Regions from separate parts of the Nocardia sp. NPDC057668 genome, predicted to be linked through region 4. Evidence: riboswitches for the same ligand, from Rfam matches in the RefSeq annotation. Region 4 holds a riboswitch; each other region holds the start of a gene.
The links. Region 4 has a riboswitch for cobalamin ahead of metE (5-methyltetrahydropteroyltriglutamate--homocysteine S-methyltransferase). Riboswitches for the same ligand answer to the same signal wherever they lie in the genome.
Positions count from the first base shown of each region.

Region 1: it holds a riboswitch for cobalamin, as region 4 does, so the genes downstream of both, ACFVBH_RS05660 (methylenetetrahydrofolate reductase) here and metE (5-methyltetrahydropteroyltriglutamate--homocysteine S-methyltransferase) in region 4, are expected to answer to the same signal.
Region 2: it holds a riboswitch for cobalamin, as region 4 does, so the genes downstream of both, ACFVBH_RS10265 (ABC transporter substrate-binding protein) here and metE (5-methyltetrahydropteroyltriglutamate--homocysteine S-methyltransferase) in region 4, are expected to answer to the same signal.
Region 3: it holds a riboswitch for cobalamin, as region 4 does, so the genes downstream of both, glyA (serine hydroxymethyltransferase) here and metE (5-methyltetrahydropteroyltriglutamate--homocysteine S-methyltransferase) in region 4, are expected to answer to the same signal.

Region 1 covers NZ_JBHVIC010000001.1:1,206,190-1,211,470, reverse strand. The annotation lists gene ACFVBH_RS05670 (family 2A encapsulin nanocompartment shell protein) at 1-431, opposite strand, end outside; gene ACFVBH_RS05665 (class I SAM-dependent methyltransferase) at 695-1,435, opposite strand; cobalamin riboswitch at 1,641-1,875, shown strand; gene ACFVBH_RS05660 (methylenetetrahydrofolate reductase) at 2,012-3,019, shown strand; gene ACFVBH_RS05655 (GNAT family N-acetyltransferase) at 3,300-3,935, shown strand; gene ACFVBH_RS05650 (IucA/IucC family protein) at 3,948-5,281, shown strand, end outside.
Region 2 covers NZ_JBHVIC010000001.1:2,229,223-2,234,503, forward strand. The annotation lists gene ACFVBH_RS10260 (ABC transporter permease) at 1-564, opposite strand, end outside; gene ACFVBH_RS10265 (ABC transporter substrate-binding protein) at 575-2,173, opposite strand; cobalamin riboswitch at 2,210-2,337, opposite strand; gene ACFVBH_RS10270 (family 1 glycosylhydrolase) at 2,416-3,672, opposite strand; gene ACFVBH_RS10275 (lysophospholipid acyltransferase family protein) at 3,891-4,904, opposite strand; gene ACFVBH_RS10280 (GNAT family N-acetyltransferase) at 4,914-5,281, opposite strand, start outside.
Region 3 covers NZ_JBHVIC010000001.1:574,620-579,900, reverse strand. The annotation lists gene glyA (serine hydroxymethyltransferase) at 1-1,190, opposite strand, end outside; cobalamin riboswitch at 1,317-1,516, opposite strand; gene ACFVBH_RS02725 (hypothetical protein) at 1,591-1,944, opposite strand; gene ACFVBH_RS02720 (helix-turn-helix domain-containing protein) at 2,184-3,383, shown strand; gene ACFVBH_RS02715 (GlsB/YeaQ/YmgE family stress response membrane protein) at 3,462-3,731, opposite strand; gene ACFVBH_RS02710 (TerD family protein) at 3,905-4,483, shown strand; gene ACFVBH_RS02705 (hypothetical protein) at 4,597-4,857, shown strand; gene ACFVBH_RS02700 (cytochrome P450) at 5,085-5,281, shown strand, end outside.
Region 4 covers NZ_JBHVIC010000001.1:2,102,198-2,107,478, forward strand. The annotation lists gene ACFVBH_RS09695 (pyruvate carboxylase) at 1-1,772, opposite strand, end outside; cobalamin riboswitch at 2,041-2,238, shown strand; gene metE (5-methyltetrahydropteroyltriglutamate--homocysteine S-methyltransferase) at 2,381-4,642, shown strand; gene ACFVBH_RS09705 (TetR/AcrR family transcriptional regulator) at 5,031-5,281, shown strand, end outside.

The DNA of each region.
Region 1 (5,281 bases), 900 kb from region 4:
TTGGCGATCAGCCCGTAGTCGGGGCTGTTGATCAGCTCGCCTTCCTGATGCTCCTTGATGGCCTCGATGGTCAGGCGCAGCTGCTGGGAGATCTGGTCGTGCGGGCTGGAATACAGGTCCGAGACCCGGGTGTGCACGTCGAGGATCGTGTGCACGGCCTTGAGCCGATACTCGCGCGGATCCTTCTCGTAGTCGATGAAGGTCTCCGGCAGCGGGGACTCGTCGTAGTTGTCGCACTTGATGTCGACGGTCTGCTCGTGCGTCACCCGGTTGCGCCGGTAGATGCCGGCTTCCACCGGCACCCAGCTCAGCAGATGGACCAGCCACCGCGGGGTGATGGACTCCATCTGCGGAACGGTCTTGGTGGCATTGGCGAGTGTCCGAGCAGCCTCGTCGCCCAGTGCCACCGGTTGCGGCACGGTACTTGTCATGAAAACCGCCTTCAATTAGGCAAATTGGGGGTTACCGACGGGACGGAATACTAACTCCGGGATCCGCCGCTGTCCTGATGAACAGAACGGCGGGCGTGTCCTGGAAGTTTGCTGGCAAAGGCGCGATTCGATGCCGTTCGTGCCTTCGATGTGAACGGGTGCACACCGCGATGTAGACACCGCGAGCTAACAGTGAGGAAACCGTAATTGCGCGGTAACGAATTCGGGGGAGGCGCGCACGGAAACCGCTGCGGCCGCGCGCCTCAGCGCACGCCCACGAGCACCGCGTCGGTGATCGAGCGCCACGCGACCCCGGCTTCGGCGAACCCCGCCGCCCAGACGTGGTCGAGATGCCAGTCCAGGGTCTGCGGCACGCCCCGCGGCCGGTTGTCGAGAATGGCGCGACTGGCGGCCAGCTCGTTGCTCAGCCGCGGATCATCGGCGATTCCGGCCCACCACTGTTCCCAGTCCGGCACGCCCTCGGCCCGCACCCGCTCCTGATGCCCGCGCTGAATCCGCTCGTCCAGCGCGTTCAGCAGCGGGGTCCGCGGATCGGGCATGTGGTCGGCGTTGAGGAACAGCCCGCCCGGGCGCAGCAGCGCCGGCAGGTCCCGGTAGAGCCTGGCCAGGTCGTCGGGCTGCATCCAGTGCGTGGCGGTCGCGGTCGCGATGACGTCGAACGGCTCGGCGGTCAGCGCACTCGACCACGCCGGATCTTCCAGGTCCGCCACGACGAAACTGACGCGCGGATCATCGGCGAAGGACCCGCGCGCCATCGCCAGCAGCGTCGGATCCCGATCCACCGCAACCGAACTCGACTCGGGCAGCCGGGCGAACAGCCGCCGGGTGATGGTGCCGGTCCCGCAAGCCAGATCCAGCACCCGCGGCGCCTTCCCGGCGCTCGCCTCGACCAGATCCAGCATCACCCGGAATCGCTCCTCGCGATCGGGCATGTACAACTCCTGCTGCCGATCCCAACTCTCCTGCCACGCTTCCCAATTCACGCCTTCTCCAGTGGTCTGATCAGCGGCTTCGGACCGGACGCAGACTACGCGGCGGACCGGGCGCGGCGTCCCCGCGACACGCGCTCGCGGCGCGCCGGAGCGCGCGGGGGAGGGGGTGTGGTTGTCGGCGGCGGTACCACTTCGCTATATTCGCCTGCGCAGCTGGTTCGCCGGAGGCGGTATCGAGGAGCCCCTGATCCGTCCGAAGGCGTCGAAGCCCGGTGGTGCGTTCGCGTGCCGCCCGGGTGAGAGGGAACCCGGTGGAAATCCGGGACTGTCCCGCAGCGGTGAGTGGGAACGACAGCCGTCATTCCGCACTGGGCGCGATGCCTGGGAAGCGATGGCCGATAGGACCAGCCCCGGCACGAGCACCGGGGCCGACCCGGGTCACGGGTCGATGCCCACGAGTCCGAAGACCTGCCGTTGCGCTGGATACGTCGTATCCGGCGGTTGTCGCCTCGTGGATCGGGTGGCACGCCGAGCGGGACCGGGCGTCGCACGACGCCGCGCAATGGGCTCCTTCAGCGTGCACTCGCAATGAGGTGGCCATCGGCATGCTGACCATGGAGCTCACCAATGACGAACTCGGACAACACTTTCGCAGCCGTGCCCGGCTGCGCCCCGACCGCCCGTGTCGCGCCGCTCGCGGCCGCTCGCGCCTCGGTCGTGCAGAGCCTGCGGATCCATTCCGGGGCGCGGGTGCCCTTCTCGGTGGAATTCAATCCGCCGCGCGACGCCGCCGGAGAAGCGCGACTGTGGCGCACGGTCCGCGAGTTCGAGCGCATGCATCCGGCCTTCGTCTCGATGACCTATGGCGCGGGCGGCTCCACCAAGGACCGCACCGCCCGCATCACCGGCCAGCTCGCCCAGCAGACCACCCTGCTGCCGGTGGCGCACCTGACCGCGGTCGGGCACAGCATCGCCGAACTGCGCGCGCTGGTCGGCTCCTACGCCGACTGCGGCATTCGCAACATCCTGGTGCTGCGCGGCGATCCGCCGGGCGATCCGCTCGGCGCCTGGGAGCGTCATCCCGACGGGGTGGCGTACGCCGAGGAACTGGTGCGCATCGTGCGCGACCTCGGTGACTTCAAGGTCGGGGTGGCCTCGTTCCCGCAGGGGCATCACCGCTCACCGGACCTGGCCACCGACACCGCCCACCTGGCCGCCAAACTTCGCGCCGGCGCGGACTACTCGATCACCCAGATGTTCTTCGACGTCGAGCACTACCTGCGCCTGCGCGACCGGGTGGCCGCGCACGACCCGATCGAAGGCGCCAAGCCGATCATTCCCGAGCTGATGCCGATCACCTCCCTGCGCACCGTGCAGCGGGCGGTCGAGCTGTCCGGTCGCGAACTCCCGCCGGCGGTGCTGGCACGGCTGCGGCGGGCCGCGGGGGACGGTCCGGAAGAGAACAAGGCCGCGGTGCGCGCCGCGGGCATCGAGATCGCGACCGAGATGGCGCAGCGCCTCATCGACGAGGGCGCGCCCTGCCTGCACTTCATCACGCTCAATTTCGCGAAGGCGACGACCGAGGTGCTGACCAATCTCGGCTACCGCGTGACCGCGGCTCCGCTCAGCGCCTGAGAAACCGGCGGCGGGTCCGGAAACCCGGACCGGGCCCGGCAACCGGCTGGCTCTGAGATCTGCATTACGCTAGCCTAACCTAAATCGGATGAGGTTAGGCTACGTTTACTACGTAAGTGTGTGCTGATCAGCGATTACGTTCCGAGACCGGCCGCAGATGCTGAAAGCCTGCCGCTATTGCTCGCGTGTCGCGCGGTACCCGTCGCGATTTTCGGGTTAGCCCACCCTAATAAAATAGGTTACCCTAACTCGCGAATGTGGATCTGCGAGAGGGTTTCTGATGGTGGTTGCTCGTCCCGAGACGAGTCCGGGTACCGATGTTGTCGAACCAGCTGTTTACGAGCTGACCGCCCGGCCCATCGATATCGAACGTGACACCGAGACCGCGCACCGGTGGCTCATCCACCCGAAGTCGGCGTACTGGGGGATGCTCGAGAGCACGCCGGCCGACGTCGAGGATCTGATCCGCGTCGCCGAGTCCGACCCGGATCCGCGATTCGGCATGTGGATCGGCGCGTTCGAGGACGAGCCGCAGTTCCTCTTCGAGCTCTACAACCCGCAGACCAGCGATCTGGCCAAGCCGGACACCGGCTACGAGCACGCGGCCGGTGACATCGGCATGCACCTGCTGGTCTCCAGCAGTGAGCGCCGGCTGCCGGGCTTCACCGGCAACGTCATGCTGCACATCATGCGCACCGCCTTCTTCGAGTGCGGCGCCGAGCGAGTCGTGGTCGAGCCCGATCACCGGAATCTGCACGTGCAGAAGCTCAATGCCGCGGTCGGCTTCCGGGTCGTCGGTGATTTCCCGGTCGCCGACAAGATCGCCCGCCTGAGCTACTGCACCCGCGCCGACTTCATTCGGCTCACGGACAACGGCCGGTCCCTGGCGACCGACCTCCAGCTCGCGAACTCCTGAGAAGGTAGTGCTTTGACCAGCCCCGAAGCTTCCGCGCACCTATCCGCGTTCTGGCAGACCTACGAGACCAGAATCGCGACCAAGATCCTGGCCGAGTTCTGCCACGAACGGTTCGTGCATCCGGTCGAGTTGACCCCCGGCGTCTACGTGCTGCACTCCGACGACGGCCTGACCGAATACGGTTTCCGCGCCGAGGTGCTGTCGCTGGACAGCTGGTGCATCGACGAGTCGTCGCTGCGCCGCACCCGCGACGGCGAGTCCGCGCGCATCGACGCCACCCAGCTCATCATCGATCTCAGCGGCTCCCTGGGCATTCCGCGCGACGCGCTGCCGGAATACCTCGAGGAGTTCACCAACACCCTGATCATGAGCGCGAATCGCCCCGACGAGCGGCGCATCGCGGCGGCGGAGCTGGCGGTCGCGGACTTCCAGACCATCGAGCGCACCATGACCGAGGGGCACCCGTGCATCGTGGCCAACGCCGGTCGCCTCGGTTTCAGCGCGCACGACGTGGAGAACTATGCGCCCGAATGGGGTTCGCGGTTCGCGCTGACCTGGGTCGCGGTCCGGCGCGAGCACTGTGAGTTCGCCGCGGTCGAGGGCGTGGACTACGACTCGGTCGTCGCCGCCGAACTGGGCGCGGACACCCTGGCCCGCTTCGGCGCGGTACTCACCGGGCGCGGCCTGGATCCGGCGAGCTACTACTACATGCCCGTGCACCCGTGGCAGTGGATCGAGAAGATCGCCCGCGTCTACGCCGTCGACATCGCCGAGCAGAAGATCGTGGAACTGGGCACCGGGCCGGACCTGTACCAGCCGCAGCAGTCCATCCGCACCCTGTTCAACACCACCCGGCCGGCCCGGCACTACGTGAAAATGGCGCTCTCCATTGTCAATATGGGGTTCACCCGCGGCATGTCCGCGGACTACATGCGCAACACCCCGCTGATCAACGACTGGATCCGCGGTCTGGTCAGCGGCGACGAATACCTGAAGTCGCTCGACTTCGACATGCTCTACGAGGTCGCGGCGATCGGCTACCGCAGCCCCAGCTTCACCGCCATCACCCAGCCCGGCTCGGAATACCGCAAGCTGCTGGCCGCGCTGTGGCGTGAGAGCCCGGTACCGCTGGTGCGCGAGGGCGAACAGCTCACCACCATGGCCGCGCTGCTGCACGTGGACCACCACGGCGATCCGTTCGTGACCGCCGTCGTGCGCGAGTCGGGCCTCGAGGCCCGCGAGTGGCTGCACCGCTACCTGCGGTCCTACCTGCACCCGATCGTGTACCTGCTCTACAAGTACGAGCTCAAGTTCTCGCCCCACGGGGAGAACCTGATCCTGGTGCT
Region 2 (5,281 bases), 130 kb from region 4:
GGGCAGCACCAGGATCTCCGGCCGGCTCCACACGCTCGCACCGGTCGGCAGCAGCGACACCGCGGGCAGCAACCGCAACGACAGCGACACGGTGGCGACCAGCAGCACGCCGAATACGAAGGAGGGCATGGATTCCACCGCCAGCGACCCGACGCTGATCAACCGATCGGTCCGCGTCCCCGGCCGCGCACCGGCCAGCAGACCGAGCGCGAGCGCGATCGGGATCAGTAGGGCCGCGGTGACGGCCGCGAGCGCCACGCTGTTGCCGACCCGCCCGAGCAGCACCTCGGCCACCGGCCTGCCCGAGATGAGGGAGTCGCCGAAATCGCCGTGCACGAACCCGGCCAGCCATTCGGCGAAGCGCACCGGCGCGGGCCGGTCCAGTCCCAATTGCGCACGCAGGGTGGCCAATTGCTCGGGCGTGGGGTCGCCGCCGCCCGCCCGCGACAGGATGACCGTCGCCGCGTCGGAGTCCAGCGACTCGAACAGCCCGAAGATCAGCAGCGCGACGACGAACAGTACGACGATCCCGCCGCCGGCCCGCCGGGCGGCATAGGCGATCACGACCGCCGAATCATTGCTCGGCCAGCCAGGTGGTCGCGTAGTTGGCCCAGTCGTCGGTGCCCGGCACACCGTCGCGCACCCCGCCCACATGGATGCGGGCGGCGTCGGGCCGCTTGGCGAAGCTGTGCAGGATGTAGCCGCCCTCGTCCCAGAGTTCCTGCTGCAGTTCGCGATACAGCGTCGCCCGGCGAGCCGGATCCATGGCCGCGCGCGCCTGCGCGAACTTGGCGTCCCAGCCGGGCCGCTTCCAGCCGGTGCCGTTGCTGGGCGCGTCACCGGTCATGGTCTGGCCGTAGAAGTAGTCGAGACTGTAGTTCCACCAGCCGATGTGGGACAGCGCGGCCTTCCCGCTGACCTGTGAGAAGTACGTATCGGCGGGAACCGATTCGAGCTCGATGGTGATGCCCGCGGCCTTGGCCTGCTCGGCGAACAGCGTCGCGGATTCCAGCATGCCCGGGAAGCCGTCGGCGGTCGGCAACGTGACCGTCAGGTTCTCCTTGCCCGCCGCGCGCAGCAGTTCACGCGCGCGCTGCGGATCGTAGGCGCGCTGGGGCAGAGCGTCGTTGTAGAACGGCGCACCCTTGCCGTAGATGTCGTTGCCGAGCTCGGCGTAGCCGTAGTACACCGAATCCACCATCGCCTGACGATCCACCGCCAGCCGCATGGCCTGGCGCACCCGCACGTCGTCGAACGGCGCGGTGTCCACCCGCATCTGGAACGCGCCCATGAGACCGGCGGGCGGGGTCACGACCGTGATGTCGCCGTCCCCCGACAGGTTCCGCGCCTGCAGGTACGAGATCTCGTGCACCACATCGGCTTCCCCGGACAGGAAGGCGTTCACCCGGGCCTCGGTCTCGGCGATCTGGATGATCTCGACCTCGTCGAGGAACACCTGCCCGCCCCAGTACTTCTCGTTGCGGCGCAACAGGGTCCGGTCGCCCGGCGACCACTTGACCAGTGCGAACGGGCCGGTGCCCACCGGCAGCACCGAGCCGTCGATGGCGCCGGTGCCGTCCTTGACGATGTAGCAGTACCAGCCCGCCAGCACCGAACCGAAGTCCGCCAGCGGCGTTTTCATCTGCACGGCCACCACGAGATCGCCCTCGGCGCGGGTGCGCGACATGTCGACCGCCGACAGGTCACCGGAGGACTTCTTCGCCGGATCGAGCATGCGCTGGAAACTCCACAGCACATCGCGCGCGGTCAGCGGGGAACCGTCGCTGAACACGACGCCCGGCCGGAGCTTGATACGCCATTGGCTGCCGTCGGCATTGGGCTCGATCGATTCGGCGAGCCGGTACCGCAGGGTCAGGTCGTTGTTGTAGGCGACCAGTTTGTCCCACACGTTCTTCGATACCGCGCCGCCGGCCGAGCTGCCGGCCTGATGCGGATCGAGCACGTCCGCGCTCGCCGAGCGCCCCGCGATCACCGTCCGCAGGCGGCCGCCCGGCCGGGGCGGACCCGAGGCCGCGGTCCGCGCGGTCGTATCCGAGCCGCAGCCCGCCAGGACGCCGGTGGTACCCAGCAGGACGGCTCCGAGCGCGCCCGCACTGCCGAACAGGAATGTACGGCGGCCGGCAACCGGCCGCCCCGGTGTGTAGTTGTTCATCAATCCTCGTTGGTGTGATCCCGATACCGCGGGCGCAGGTATCCTGGCTCCCGGATCGACACACCCCGCCGGCCTTCCAACCTGGGCAGGTCGTGGCCATTACTCGGCGGATTGCTCCCCGGTGACAGTTGCGGGACAGCCCCGGATTCACACCGGTGTTCCCTACGCCGGGTACCGACCCTACGGGACGGAACGGGCGCGCGGGGACGCACATCGGGCGGCCGGCGACCGCCGCGCGCGGGTTACTCGACGACCGCCGGGGCGGCGCAGCTGTCCGGTACGGCGACCAGCGAGCACGTCACCGGCGCGCGCGTCGGCCGGTAGCCCCGCGGGACCCCGCCGTGCGCGGTGATGTCGCGGTAGGCGGCGACGCCGTCGGTGGGATGCCTGGTCAGGCTCGGATCATGCTGGGCGTCAACGGTGTACAGGCCGAAGCGGGCCGAATAGTCGCCCCATTCGTAGTTGTCGGTCAGGCTCCAGTAGTTGTACGAGACGACGTCGACGCCGTCCTGTTTGGCGCGCTGCAACCAATACACGGTGTCGCGCAGATGATCCCCGCGCGTGTACCCGTCGTCGCGGACGCCGTTCGGGCCCGTGGCCAGTCCGTTCTCGATCACGCGGATGGGTTTGCCCGGGAAACGGGACGCTATGTGGCGCAGCACGTAGTAGATGCTCTCCGGGGCCTGGGTGCTCTTCCAGAATTCACCCGTCGCACCGTAGGCGGCGGACAGGTCGGTGATCGAGGTCGAGTAGTAGTGATCCACGCCGATGAAATCCAGGGTGTCGCGCATCGGCTCCGGAAAGAGCTGCTCCAGCATCGATTGCACGCCCGGGATGGGAATGTAGGCCAGGTTGGAGGACACCTCGGCGTCCGGCTGCACGGAATGGATGTAGCGGTAGATCTCCCGGTGCGCGGAGACGATGCCGTCCGCCATGCGCCCCGCGTTCTCCAGGCGCAGGCCGCCGTACATGAGTTCGCGCCGGACGTATTCGGTCGGCTCGTTGAAGGTGATCCACAACGGGCGCGCCCAGGAGTATCGGTCGACCACGCGCCGCGCGAAATCGACCAGCTCCGAGGACATCTCCGGTCGGTTCCACCCGCCGCGATCCACCTCCCACCCCGGATGGACCCAGTGGTTCAGGGTGATCATCGGCCGCATGCCGGATTCCACGATCCGGGCGATGACCGCGTCGTAGAACGCCCATCCCGCCGAATCGTCGCTGCCCGGAGCGGTTTCCACGCGGGACCACTCGACCGAGGTGCGATAGATCCGCACCCCCAGCCCCCGCGCCCGCTCGATGTCCGCCGCGTAGTTGTGGAAGAAATCCACCGAGTTCCCGATGGGCTCGCGCACCCGCCCCTGATCGCCGTAGCGCAGCCAATTGGAATCGGCGCTGTACCCCTCGGACTGAAATCCGGACTGCGCGACGCCGAACTCGAACTCGGGCCCGAGCCCCGGCGTCTCCGCCCCGGCGGGAGCGGTCCCCACCACCGCCATCGTCGCGAACGAGAAGGCCGCCGCCACCCCCGCCGTACACACCTTCGACCACCGCTGCCGCACTTCGACCCTCCGGTCCACCGAGCTCTACCGATACACCGGCGCATCGAAACACGCCGGTGTACGCGGTAGTATGCGGCGCGTTCCGCGATGTACGCCAGGAATCGCGAACAAGACTCCGGGACAGTCGAATCCGTGTCCGGGCGGCCGGACGCGCCTCAGCCGCGGTCGGACAGGGTCGCCGAGGGTTGCAGCAGGCGTTCCTCCAGCGCCGCCACCTGGGCCGCGACGCGCTCGTGCTCGGCCAGGTGGACCAGGTCGGCGAAGGTGCGGTCGATACCCGCGTCGGCGATGGCGCGTTCGCAGCGGCGGGCCAGGTCGTGCCGGTCCGTGCCGGGGGCGAGCACCGGGCGCAGGGTGATCTCGGCGACGACGCCGCGTGAGCGCAATACCCGCCGGATCGAGTCGGCCATGGTGTCGATGCCGACGAACGCGGGCACGGTGGACACCTCGCCGTGGGCGTCGAGATAGCGCAACTGGATCGGTTGCACCGGCGTGCCGGTGTCCACCGCGGCCTGGAAGAGAGCGGGACGCAGGTGACCGTGGGCGCGGCCGCACCAGGTGGTGCCCTCGGGGAAGATGCCGACGCGTTCGCCCGCGCGCAGGCGGGTGGCGATCTCGGCGATGACGCCGGGCAGGGCGCGCAGGCGTTCGCGTTCGATCGGGATGACGCGGACCTTGCGGGCCACCGCGCCGAGCACGGGCCAGTCGATGAGATCGGCGCGGGCGACGAAGGACGTGGGCTCGACCGCGGACAGGGCCATGACGTCGGTCCAGCCGATGTGCGGGGCGACCACGAGCACGCCCCGTGCGGCGTCGGTCGTACCGGACTCGGTATCCGACTCCCCCGCGCGAACCGTGTCGGCGCTGTCCCCGGAGGTGCGGTTGTCGATCACTCGGACGCGGATTCCGCAGCAGTGCAGCAGGGTTCGCGCATAGCCGCTCTGCAGCGCCGCGCGGCGACGGCGCGGGGTGAGCACGTGGGCCAGCGGGAAGGACGCCAGGACCGCACCGAACCCGAGGATGCGGGCCGCCATGAGCAGCGTGTTCGCCTCGGGCGCGGTGCGCACGCATTCGGGACCGCAGGGGCTGTGCGGCATCCACGCGTGCGCGCTGGATTCAGCGGGCGGACAAGACAATCCGGCCGTTCCGGGGGAAAGCAGGGCAGGCATCATGATTCATCACCGGGCATCCATACTGGCGACCGCGGACTGCAGGCGCTCCAGGTAACGGGTATTGACGGTCGACAGACCGAGCAGGGCAACGAAATCGGCGACCGCGAAATCCGGGTCGTGTGCCGGTTCGCCGCAGATCTGGGCGTTGAGTCGCAGGTAGCCGTTCATCAGCGCGGGCAGCTTGGGGCGCGCCGGCGGCTCGATCTCGTCGAGTGTGCGGCCCTGCACGACGACCGGGTTGTACGGGCGCACATGCCGTTCCGGCGCCAGGCCGTGCTTGCGCAGAATCAGGTCGCGGACCCCGCGCACGTTCGAGCCGGGCAGATCCTCGGGCGTCTGCTGCATGGGGACCGAGACGCAGCCCATGATCCATT
Region 3 (5,281 bases), 1.5 Mb from region 4:
ATGATGTCCGCGACCTCCGTGAACTCCGCATCGCCGAACCCGCGCGTGGCCAGTGCGGCCGTGCCGATCCGCAGCCCGGAGGTGACCATCGGCGGACGAGGGTCGAACGGAACGGCGTTGCGGTTCACCGTGATTCCGATCTCGTGCAGCAGATCCTCGCCCTGCTGACCGTCGAGCTCGGAGTGCCGCAGATCCACCAGCACCAGGTGCACATCGGTCCCGCCGGTGAGCACGGTGATGCCACGCTCGGTCACATCCGCGCCGCTCAGCCGCTCGGCCAGGATCTTCGCCCCGGACAGGGTGCGCAGCTGGCGATCGGCGAACTCCGCGCCCGCGGCGATCTTGAAGGACACGGCCTTGGCGGCGATGGCGTGCATGAGCGGGCCGCCCTGCTGACCCGGGAAGACCGCGCTGTTCAGCTTCTTCGCGAATTCCTGCTTCGCGAGGATGAGCCCGGAACGCGGCCCGCCGAGGGTCTTGTGCACGGTGGAGGACACGATGTCGGCGTGCGGCACGGGGGAGGGGTGCACGCCCGCGGCGACCAAACCGGCGAAATGCGCCATGTCCACCCACAGGTACGCCCCGACCTCGTCCGCGATCTCGCGGAACGCGGCGAAGTCCTGATGCCGCGGGTAGGCCGACCAGCCCGCCACGATCACCTTGGGCCGCGCCTCGAGCGCGATACCGCGGACCTCGTCCATGTCGATCCGATGGTCCCGCTCGCTGACACCGTACGCGTGCACCTCGTACAGCTTGCCCGAGAAGTTCAGCTTCATGCCGTGCGTGAGATGACCGCCGTGCGCGAGGTTCAGCCCGAGCAGCTTCTCGCCCGGGTTCATCAGCGCCATGAGCACCGCGGCGTTGGCCTGTGCGCCCGAATGCGGCTGGACATTGGCGAATTCGGCCCCGAACAGTTCCTTGGCGCGCTCGCGGGCCAGGGTCTCCACCACGTCGACGTGCTCGCAGCCGCCGTAGTAGCGCCGGCCCGGATAGCCCTCGGCGTACTTGTTGGTGAGCACGCTGCCCTGCGCCTGCAGCACCGCGCGCGGCACGAAGTTCTCCGAGGCGATCATTTCCAGGGTGTCGCGCTCGCGGGCGAGTTCGCCCGCCATGGCGGCGGCGAGCTCGGGATCGAGTTCACCGAGCGATTGCGTATCGACCGATGCCGGACGGGTTTTCGAGGTGGTCACGGGAAGCTCCAGGGTGGCGGTGCGAAGGATCGCCGCCCTATCCGCGCGCACGACCGACGCCCGCGCCCGCCGGGCCGGTGCTGATCGGTGATACGCCCGGTCCACGAGGCGACGACCACCGGATACGGCGTATCCGGTACAGCGGGCAGGTCTTCGGACTCGCGGGCACCGGTCCCCGCGCGGGGTCCACCTACTGGCCGTCGCTTCCCGGACCCGGGTCCAGTGCGTGTGACGGCGGTCGTTCCTGCTCACCGCTGCGGGACAGTCCCGGATTCTCACCGGGTTCCCTCTCACCCGTCGGCGTGACCGCCGCTCGGGCTTCGACACTCGCGATGGGTCAGGGGCTCCGTCGGCCACATCGCAAGCGAACCAGCTGCGCCACCAGGATAGGCATCGGTGATCACGCCCGGGCGCCGGGGGCTTCCGGGTGTCCCGGCTCGCCCGCGCCACCGCGCGCGTAGGTTTCCTCGGGTTCGACCGTGATCACGTCGACCACCGCGACCAGACCGGTGGGGACGACCGCGGCGTCGAAGTGCTCGACGGTGGGGACGAACACCGCGCTCGCGCCCGTGCGGGTCACCGCGACCCGCAGGCGATGCACCCATTCCTGGGTATGGGCGTCGAACACCAGGATTTTGGACAGGTCGTACCCGAGCCGGGCGGCGGCGCTGCGGATCAGGCGCTCGTCCCACGGCTGCCGCACGCCGGAGACGTCCTTGTTCAAGAATCCGAGGGCCTTCGGACTGTCGAACATCACCGGCACCCCCCAACAGCGGCGAAGGGCCGTGGATCCTCGCCGGCGCGCATGCGTTCCATGTCCGATTCCTTCGGTGCGGGAATTCATCGAGTGCGCCTGTCGCGCCGCAGATTCGACAAATCGGACGAACCGCTCCGGCGCTGGTCGCTGTATCCAGCCTGCTCCCGCTACTCCCGGCGGACTCACACAATTTGTGGCAGTCTCGATACCGGGGAACCGCTTGAATCGAGGCCGTGATGAGTGAGGAATCGGCCGGGGTGGGCTCGCGCGTCGCGCAGGGCCGCAAGCTCCGGGGATGGACCCAGGCCCGATTGTCCATGGAGACAGGACTGTCGACCTCGTTGATCAGCGCCGTGGAACAGGGCCGCCGCGCGGCCACCCCGGCCTTCATCGCCGCGAGCGCGAAAGCGCTGCGCACCAGCACCGCCGAACTGCTCGGCCAGCCGTTCGTGCCGACCAGCGTGGAGGACCGGGAGCTGCACGGCGCGATCGCGCTGCTGCGCAACGAACTCGCCGCCTACGACCTGGCCGACTCCGAGATCGAGGTGCGCCCGGTCGCCGCCCTCGCCGCCGCCGCCATCGAGGCCCGCCGCTACCGCCGCGACGCCGCCGCGCCGAAACTGGCCGCGCTGCTGCCCGCCCTGCTCACCGAAACACGAGTTCTGGTGCACCGCAGTCATGGTCACGAGCGCGATCGCGCGTTCGTCGTGCTGGCCGAGCTGTACTACAACGTGCGCAGCCTGGCCCACAAACTCGGCTACATCGACCTGGCCGCCAGCGCCGTCGACCGAATGACGTGGGCCGCCACCGCCAGTGGCGATCCGCTGTGGATCGCGGCCAGTCAGTTCCATCGCGCCAGCCTGCTGACCAACGGCGGCGACTGGAAGACCGCGCTGATCTTCCTGGAGCAGTGCCGCGCCGAACTTGAGGCGGCGTTGCGGGCGGGCGCCGATCGCGACCTCATCGCCTGGGGCGGACTGCATCTGCAATCCGGGCTGGCGGCCGCGCGGGCCGGAAACCGGGATCTGGCCGATTCGCATCTGGCCGAGGCCGAGGCGACGGCCAAGCGCGTCGGGCACGATCGCGACGAGGTCCTGGTATTCGGCCCGACCAATGCCGGCATCTGGTCCGTAGCCCTGGCGGTGGAGTTGATGGATGGCGGAGAAGCGCTGAAAAGAGCTGACGGACTGTACATTCCGCCCGGCACCCCGCGCTCGCGGTCCGGGCACCACTACATCGATCTCGCCCGCGCCTACCTGCTGCACGGCGATCGCGCCATGGTCCTGGACGCGCTGCACACCGCCAAGAACATCTCGCCCTCGCTGACCCGCTACCACCCGATGGTGCACGAGACCATCCGGGTGCTGGCCCGCCAGGATGCCCGCCGCACCGACGGAATCCGCGGGTTCGCGGCCTGGTGCGGGGTCAGCGCCTGAATAGCCCCCGATACACCTGTGCCCGAGTCGCCCCGGAATGTGGGGCGCTCGGGCACAGGCCGTTTCAGTGGTGGAGGGTCAGCGCACCGATCGTCGCGTGACCAGATTGACCAGTAGCAACAGGATGACGGCGCCGCCGAGACAGGTGAAGAAGCTGAACCAGAGGCCGCCGCCCTCGACGTCGACATCGAAGAGCTTGAGCAGGAAGCCGCCGAGCAGGCCGCCGATGACACCGACGACGATGTTGAGCAGGATGCCCTGCTGAGCGTCGGTTTTCATGATCTTGCTGGCAATCCATCCAGCGAGACCGCCAATGATGATCCACCCGAGAATACCCAGACCGAGCATGATTTTCTCCTTCTATCAGCGTCGCCGTAATCGCCGGCGCTCACTTCTTCACATACCCGCCGCCGGGGAAACGATGCGGGGGTACCGCAGAATCCCGGGCGGCGCGCAGAGTTTCAAGCTCCGAGCAGGGGGAATGCCGGGAGCAACAAGATTGCGATCGAAGGAGATGCTCGGTGTCCATCGCGTTGGTAAACCCGGACGGATCAGCGCTGGAATGCGTCGCGGTGGCGTTGGGGTGGGACGCATCGGACCTCGATCTCGTGGTTCCCGTCGACGGCGCCCTCGAACCGGGGGTCAGGGTCGACTTGAACGTTGCGGCACTGCTTTTCAGTGCTGATCAGTTGGTGGACGCCGTGTACTACGGGCAGCTCTCCTCGCGGGACGGTTCGGTCCGGCACACCGGAGACAACCTGACCGGTGAGGGGGCCGGCGACAATGAGGTCATCGTCCTGGACCTGGCTCGCCTGGCCCCGGAGGTCACGTCGGTCATCGTCGTGATCACATCGTACTCCGGACAGAGTTTCGCGAACATCGCAAACGCGTACTGTCGCCTGCTCGATGCCGGAACCGATACCGAGATCCACCGGTACCTGCTCAGCGGCGGGCCGCACACCGCTCTGGTGATGGGCAGGTTCGAACGCTTCCCGGTGGTCTGGGCGTACGAGGGCATCGGCGTCGGCATCCCCGCGCTGCACGCGGCCGAGGCGGTCCCGTACGTGCTGCAGTATCTGCACAGTCAGGCCGCGCAATGATTTCCGATTTCCGGAAATCGACCACGTTAGGTTCCCGGATTCCCGGGTATCCGTCGAGTATGAAGACGATCCGTAATACTCGGTGACACCGGGTATTCGACGAAGGATTCAAAATGAGAACATATCCGGACGACGGGAGAACGCGCGTGGTACGCAGCTCGGGTGGTATCAGCATTCTTGGTGTGCTGGTCTTGGTTTGGCTGCTGATCGGCGCCATTGCCGCAGGCCAGCGCGACTACTTTGACAACGCGCCGACAAACTGCGCGAGCACCGGAACCATTGCGGTGACAATTCTCGCCGGGCCGTTGAATTACATGGGCGTGAATCCGAAGATCGAGGACTGCAACGTCGATGTCCCGCAGCCCAGCCCGTAATCACTGACGTCGGCGCAGCACGGGTCGTCGAACGCGAGAACGCCCACTCGGTGAGAGTCGGTCATGCCGTAAGGCACTGACAGGAGATAACTCACCGGGTGGGCGTTGTGCTGCGTGTACCCCGGTGCGGTCTGGTTGTCCCTTGCCGGTTCCGGTCCTTCCGTTGTAGTGTCCGGACATGTGTCCAGCCACTTGGCCCGGGCGCTTGTTTCCGGGAAGGACTGCTCATGACTCTGCTGAGGCCGAAGCGGGTATCGGGCGGCGCGCACGAGCACGGTCACCTCGAGGAATTCCGGGTGGATCCCATCGCGCTCATGCGGCGGGTGCGGGCGGAGTGCGGGGATATCGGCGCCTTCGATCTGGCGGACAAGCAGGTCATTCTGTTGTCGGGGGCCGAGGCCAACGAATTCTTCTTCCGGTCGGG
Region 4 (5,281 bases):
AGCGCGGCCAACCGCTCCCACGGGTCCTCGTACAGGAACCGCAGCGCCACGTCATAGGTTGCGCCGCCCCAGCATTCGATGGACAGCAGCTCCGGCGTCATGCGCGCCACGTGCCCCGCGACATCGAGCAGGCCGTTGGTGCGCACGCGCGTGGCGAGCAGCGACTGGTGCGCGTCGCGGAACGTCGTGTCGGTGACGGCGAGGGCCTTCTGCTCGCGCAGCGCCCGCGCGAACCCCTCGGGCCCGAGCTCCAGGAGCCGATCGCGCGAACCGGCGGGCGGCGCCACGGTCATGTCCAGGGCGGGCAGCTTGTCGTGCGGGTAGACGGCGGTGGGCCGGGAGCCGTGCGGCTTGTTGACCGTGACGTCGGCCAGGTAGTTCAGGATCTTCGTGCCGCGGTCGGCGGAGCTCTTGAGGGTGAGCAGCTGCGGGCGCTCGTCGATGAACGAGGTGGTGACCCGGCCCGCCCGGAAATCCGGATCGTCCAGCACAGCCAGCAGGAACGGGATGTTGGTCGTCACGCCACGGATGCGGAACTCGGCGACCGCGCGGCGCGAGCGCGCCATCGCGGTCTGGAAATCCCGGCCCCGGCAGGTGAGCTTGACCAGCATGGAGTCGAAGTACGCGCCGACCTCCGCGCCGACGTTGGTGCCGCCGTCCAGGCGCACGCCCGCGCCACCGGGTGAGCGGTAGCCGGTGATGCGGCCGGTGTCCGGCCGGAAGCCGTTGGCGGGATCCTCGGTGGTGATGCGGCACTGCAGCGCCGCGCCCCGGATGACGATCGACTCCTGGCTCAGGCCGAGATCTTCCAGCGATTCACCGGCGGCGATCCGCATCTGCGACTGCACCAGATCCACATCGGTGATCTCCTCGGTCACCGTGTGCTCCACCTGGATACGCGGATTCATCTCGATGAACACGTGGTTGCCGCGCTCGTCGAGCAGGAACTCCACCGTGCCCGCGCAGCTGTACCCGATCTGCTTCGCGAACGCGACGGCGTCGGCGCAGATCTTGTCCCGCAATGCGGGATCCAGGTTCGGGGCGGGCGCCATCTCGATCACCTTCTGGTGGCGGCGCTGCAGCGAACAGTCGCGCTCGTAGAGGTGAATGACGTTGCCCTGCTGATCGCCCAGGATCTGCACCTCGATGTGGCGGGGGTTGATGACCGCCTGCTCGAGGAACACCGTGGGATCGCCGAACGCCGACTCCGCTTCGCGCGCAGCCGCTTCGATGGCCTCGCGCAACTGCGCGGGGTCCCCGACCCGGCGCATGCCGCGCCCGCCGCCGCCGGCCACGGCCTTGACGAAGACCGGGAACTCCATGGACTCCGACGCCTTCAGGAGCTCGTCCACGTCCGCGGACGGCTTGCTCGAGGCCAGCACGGGCAGTCCGGCTGCCTTGGCCGCGGCGATGGCCGTGGCCTTGTTACCGGTCCATTCGAGGATCTCCGCCGACGGCCCGATGAAGGTGATGCCCTCGCGGGCGCACGCGGCCGCGAGATCCGGGTTCTCGGAAAGAAAACCGTAACCCGGGTAGATCGCGTCGGCGCCGGAAGTCTTGGCCGCCTTGATGATCTCCTCGATCGACAGGTACGCGCGCACCGGATGACCCGGCTCGCCGATCTGATAGGCCTCGTCGGCCTTCAACCGGTGCACCGAGTTGCGGTCCTCATAGGGGAATACCGCGACGGTGCCGATGCCGAGTTCGTAGGCCGCGCGGAAGGCGCGAATGGCGATCTCGCCGCGGTTGGCGACCAGGACTTTGGAGAACATTCGCCTAAGGTACCTGCCCCGGCAAGCCGAACGAGCATCGAAGTACGGTTCGCAGCAATCTTCACAGTCACATACCGGTCGGTTGCGAATTTGTGTTCATCACCTGGACACATAGCCGATCGTGAGGTCCGCGCGCCGCGGTCCGCCGGATTCGCCGACTTGCTAACCCGAGGCAGTGAACGACCGCCCCGCACCGACCGGCCCCGAGGTGCCGATATGCTCGCGGGGCAATCGGTTCGCCGGGTGCGATCCAGCGATCGCGGCCGGCGTCGAAGCCGAACCTCTCGATCTCGGGCGGCTCGGTGAGAGGGAACCCGGTGAGAATCCGGGACTGTCCCGCAGCGGTATGCAGGAACGACCGCCGTCATGAGCACTGGGAAGCCTCCTGGGAAGCGACGGCCAGTAGGTCGGCCGATTCGGCCGGTGCCCGCGAGTCCGAAGACCTGCCGAATGCGCCGGATACGCCGTATCCGGCGGTCTCCGCCTCGTGGATTGGGTGGACGGACCGGCGGTTCCCGCACGCCGTGTACCGGCGTGCTCTCGGATGCCCGGGTTCGATTCCTACCCGCGGCGGTGGCCAGTGGCTTTCCAACACTGGAGACACACCTGTGACCAGCACTGCACCGTTCACCGCAACGGTTCTCGGGCTACCGCGCATCGGGCCCAAGCGTGAACTCAAGAAGGCCGTCGAGTCCTACTGGGCGGGACGCGTCGACGCCGGCGAGCTGCGGCGCGTCGCGCGCGATCTGCGCACCGCTCAGCTGACCGCCGCGGTCGAGGCCGGGTTGGACTCGGTGCCGGTCGGCACCTTCTCCTACTACGACCAGATGCTCGACACCGCCGTGCTCTTCGGTGCGCTGCCGCCCCGGGTGGCCGGCATCGACGATCCGCTGGACGCGTACTTCGCCGCCGCGCGCGGCAACGCGACGGTCGAACCGCTGGAGATGACCAAGTGGTTCGACACCAACTACCACTACCTGGTTCCGGAGCTGGGCGCCGAGACCGAGTTCTCCCTGCACCCGGACAAGCTGCTGACCGAACTGGCCGAGGCCATCCAGCTCGGGGTGCCCGCGCGCCCGGTGGTCATCGGGCCGCTGACCTTCCTGAAGCTGGCCAAGGACGCCGCGGGTGATCCGCTGGCCCGCGTCGACGCGCTGCTGCCGCACTACGTGGAACTGCTCCGGCAGCTCGCGACCGCGGGCGCGGGCTGGGTGCAACTCGACGAGCCGGTGCTGGTCACCGACCTGAGCGCGGACGAGCTGGCACTGGCCGGGCGCGTCTACAGCGAGCTGTCCGCCGCGGCGGACCGTCCGAAGATCCTGGTGGCGACCTACTTCGGCACCCCGGGCGCGGCACTTCCGGTGCTGGCCTCCACCGAGGTCGAGGGCATCGCCGTGGACTTCGTCGCCGGTACGACCGTCGACGAGGTCGCCGCGGTGACCACCCTCGGAACCAAGGTCCTGGTGGCCGGGGTGGTCGACGGCCGCAACGTGTGGCGGGCGGACCCGGACAAGGCGCTGGGCACCCTGGCCACGCTGCTGGGCAGCACCGGCGCGCTGGTGGTCTCGACCTCCAGTTCGCTGCTGCACGTGCCGTATTCGCTGGACGCGGAATCCGATATCGACCCCACGCTGCGGTCGTGGCTGGCTTTCGGCGCGGAGAAGATCGCCGAGGTTCGACTGCTGGCGACGGCGCTCCATGAGGGGACCGCCGTCGTCGCAGCGGATTTGGCGACCGCGCGCGCCGCGCTGGCCTCGCGCGCCGCCGATCCGCGCCTGCGCGACGACACCGTGCGCGCGCGGCTGTCCGCGCTGGGCGAGTCGGCGACCCGCCGCTCCCCCGCGGCCGAGCGCCGGGTGCTGCAGGCCGAGCGGCTGCCGCTGCCGCTGCTGCCGACCACCACGATCGGCTCGTACCCGCAGACCCCGGCGATCCGCAAGGAGCGCGCCGCGCTGGTCAAGGGCGACATCACCCCGGAGCAGTACCGCGAGCGCATGCGCGCGGAGATCGCCGATGTGATCGCGCTGCAGGAGAAGCTGGGCATCGACGTGCTGGTGCACGGTGAGCCCGAGCGCAACGACATGGTGCAGTACTTCGCCGAGCAGCTGCACGGCTTCCACTCCACCGCCAACGCGTGGGTGCAGTCCTACGGCACCCGCTGTGTGCGCCCGCCGATCCTGTTCGGCGACGTCACCCGCACCCGGCCGATGACGGTCGAATGGATCGAGTACGCGCAGTCGCTCACCGACAAGCCGGTCAAGGGCATGCTGACCGGGCCGGTGACGATTCTGGCGTGGTCGTTCGTGCGCGACGATCAGCCGATCGAGGACACCGCGCGCCAGGTCGCGCTGGCGATCCGGGACGAAACGGTGGATCTGCAGGCCGCGGGCATCCGGGTCATCCAGGTGGACGAGCCCGCCCTGCGCGAGCTGCTGCCGCTGCGCGCGGAAGACAAGGCGAACTACCTGGAGTGGGCGGTGTCGGCGTTCCGGCTGTCCACCGCGGGCGTCTCCGACGCCACCCAGATCCACACGCACCTGTGCTACTCCGAGTTCGGCGAGGTCATCGGGGCGATCGCCGAGTTGGACGCGGACGTGACCTCGATCGAGGCGGCGCGCTCGCACATGGAGGTGCTGGACGACCTCAACGCGGCGGGCTTCGCGCTCGGCGTCGGGCCGGGCGTGTACGACATCCACTCCCCCCGCGTCCCGAGCGTCGAGGAGATCACCACCTCGCTGCGCGAGGCGCTGGAAGCCGTTCCGGCCGAACGGCTCTGGGTGAACCCGGACTGCGGCCTGAAGACCCGCGGACCGGCCGAGGTGGAGGAGTCGCTGCGCAACATGGTCGCGGCGGCACAGGCGGTGCGCTAGCCCCGGCCGGTACGCGCCGGTTCGGTGATCGCGGGCGGACCGGCCGCTGGAATGCCGATCGGGTGGGTCGCACGGGACCCGTGCGCTGGTCCCGGCCGGTACGCGCGGGCCGGAGCCGGTCCGGTGATCGCCGGCGGACCGGCCAGCGCGCTGCCGATCGGGCGGGTCGCACGAGGCCCGTCCGGCAGTCGCGGCCGCTCGGCCGCCGAGTGAACGGGAAAGGCCCGCAGTCTCGACTGCGGGCCTTTCGCGTTTCGATATTCATCTGTGCCGCAGCATGTTTCACGACTCGACAGCCGACGCCGCACGGGCAGGCCGCATCCGAACGCGCCACGCGAACCCGGCGCGAGGGGTTGTTTATGACTGACCGGTCATTCATAATCAGAGCATGCCGAAGATGGTCGACAAGGCCGCACGACGGGAACAGATCCTCGATGCCGCAGCGAAGGTGTTCGCCCGCAAGGGTTTCGCCGCCTCACGCATCGAGGACGTGGCGGCCGCGGCCGGTATCGCCAAGGGCAGCGTGTACCTGTATTTCGGCAGTCGAGACGAACTCCTGACCGGCGTATTCGACAGTTACGCCGCCCGTTCCGCGGAGACCCTCGCGGATCTGGGCGACGGCCACGCGCTGGATCAGCT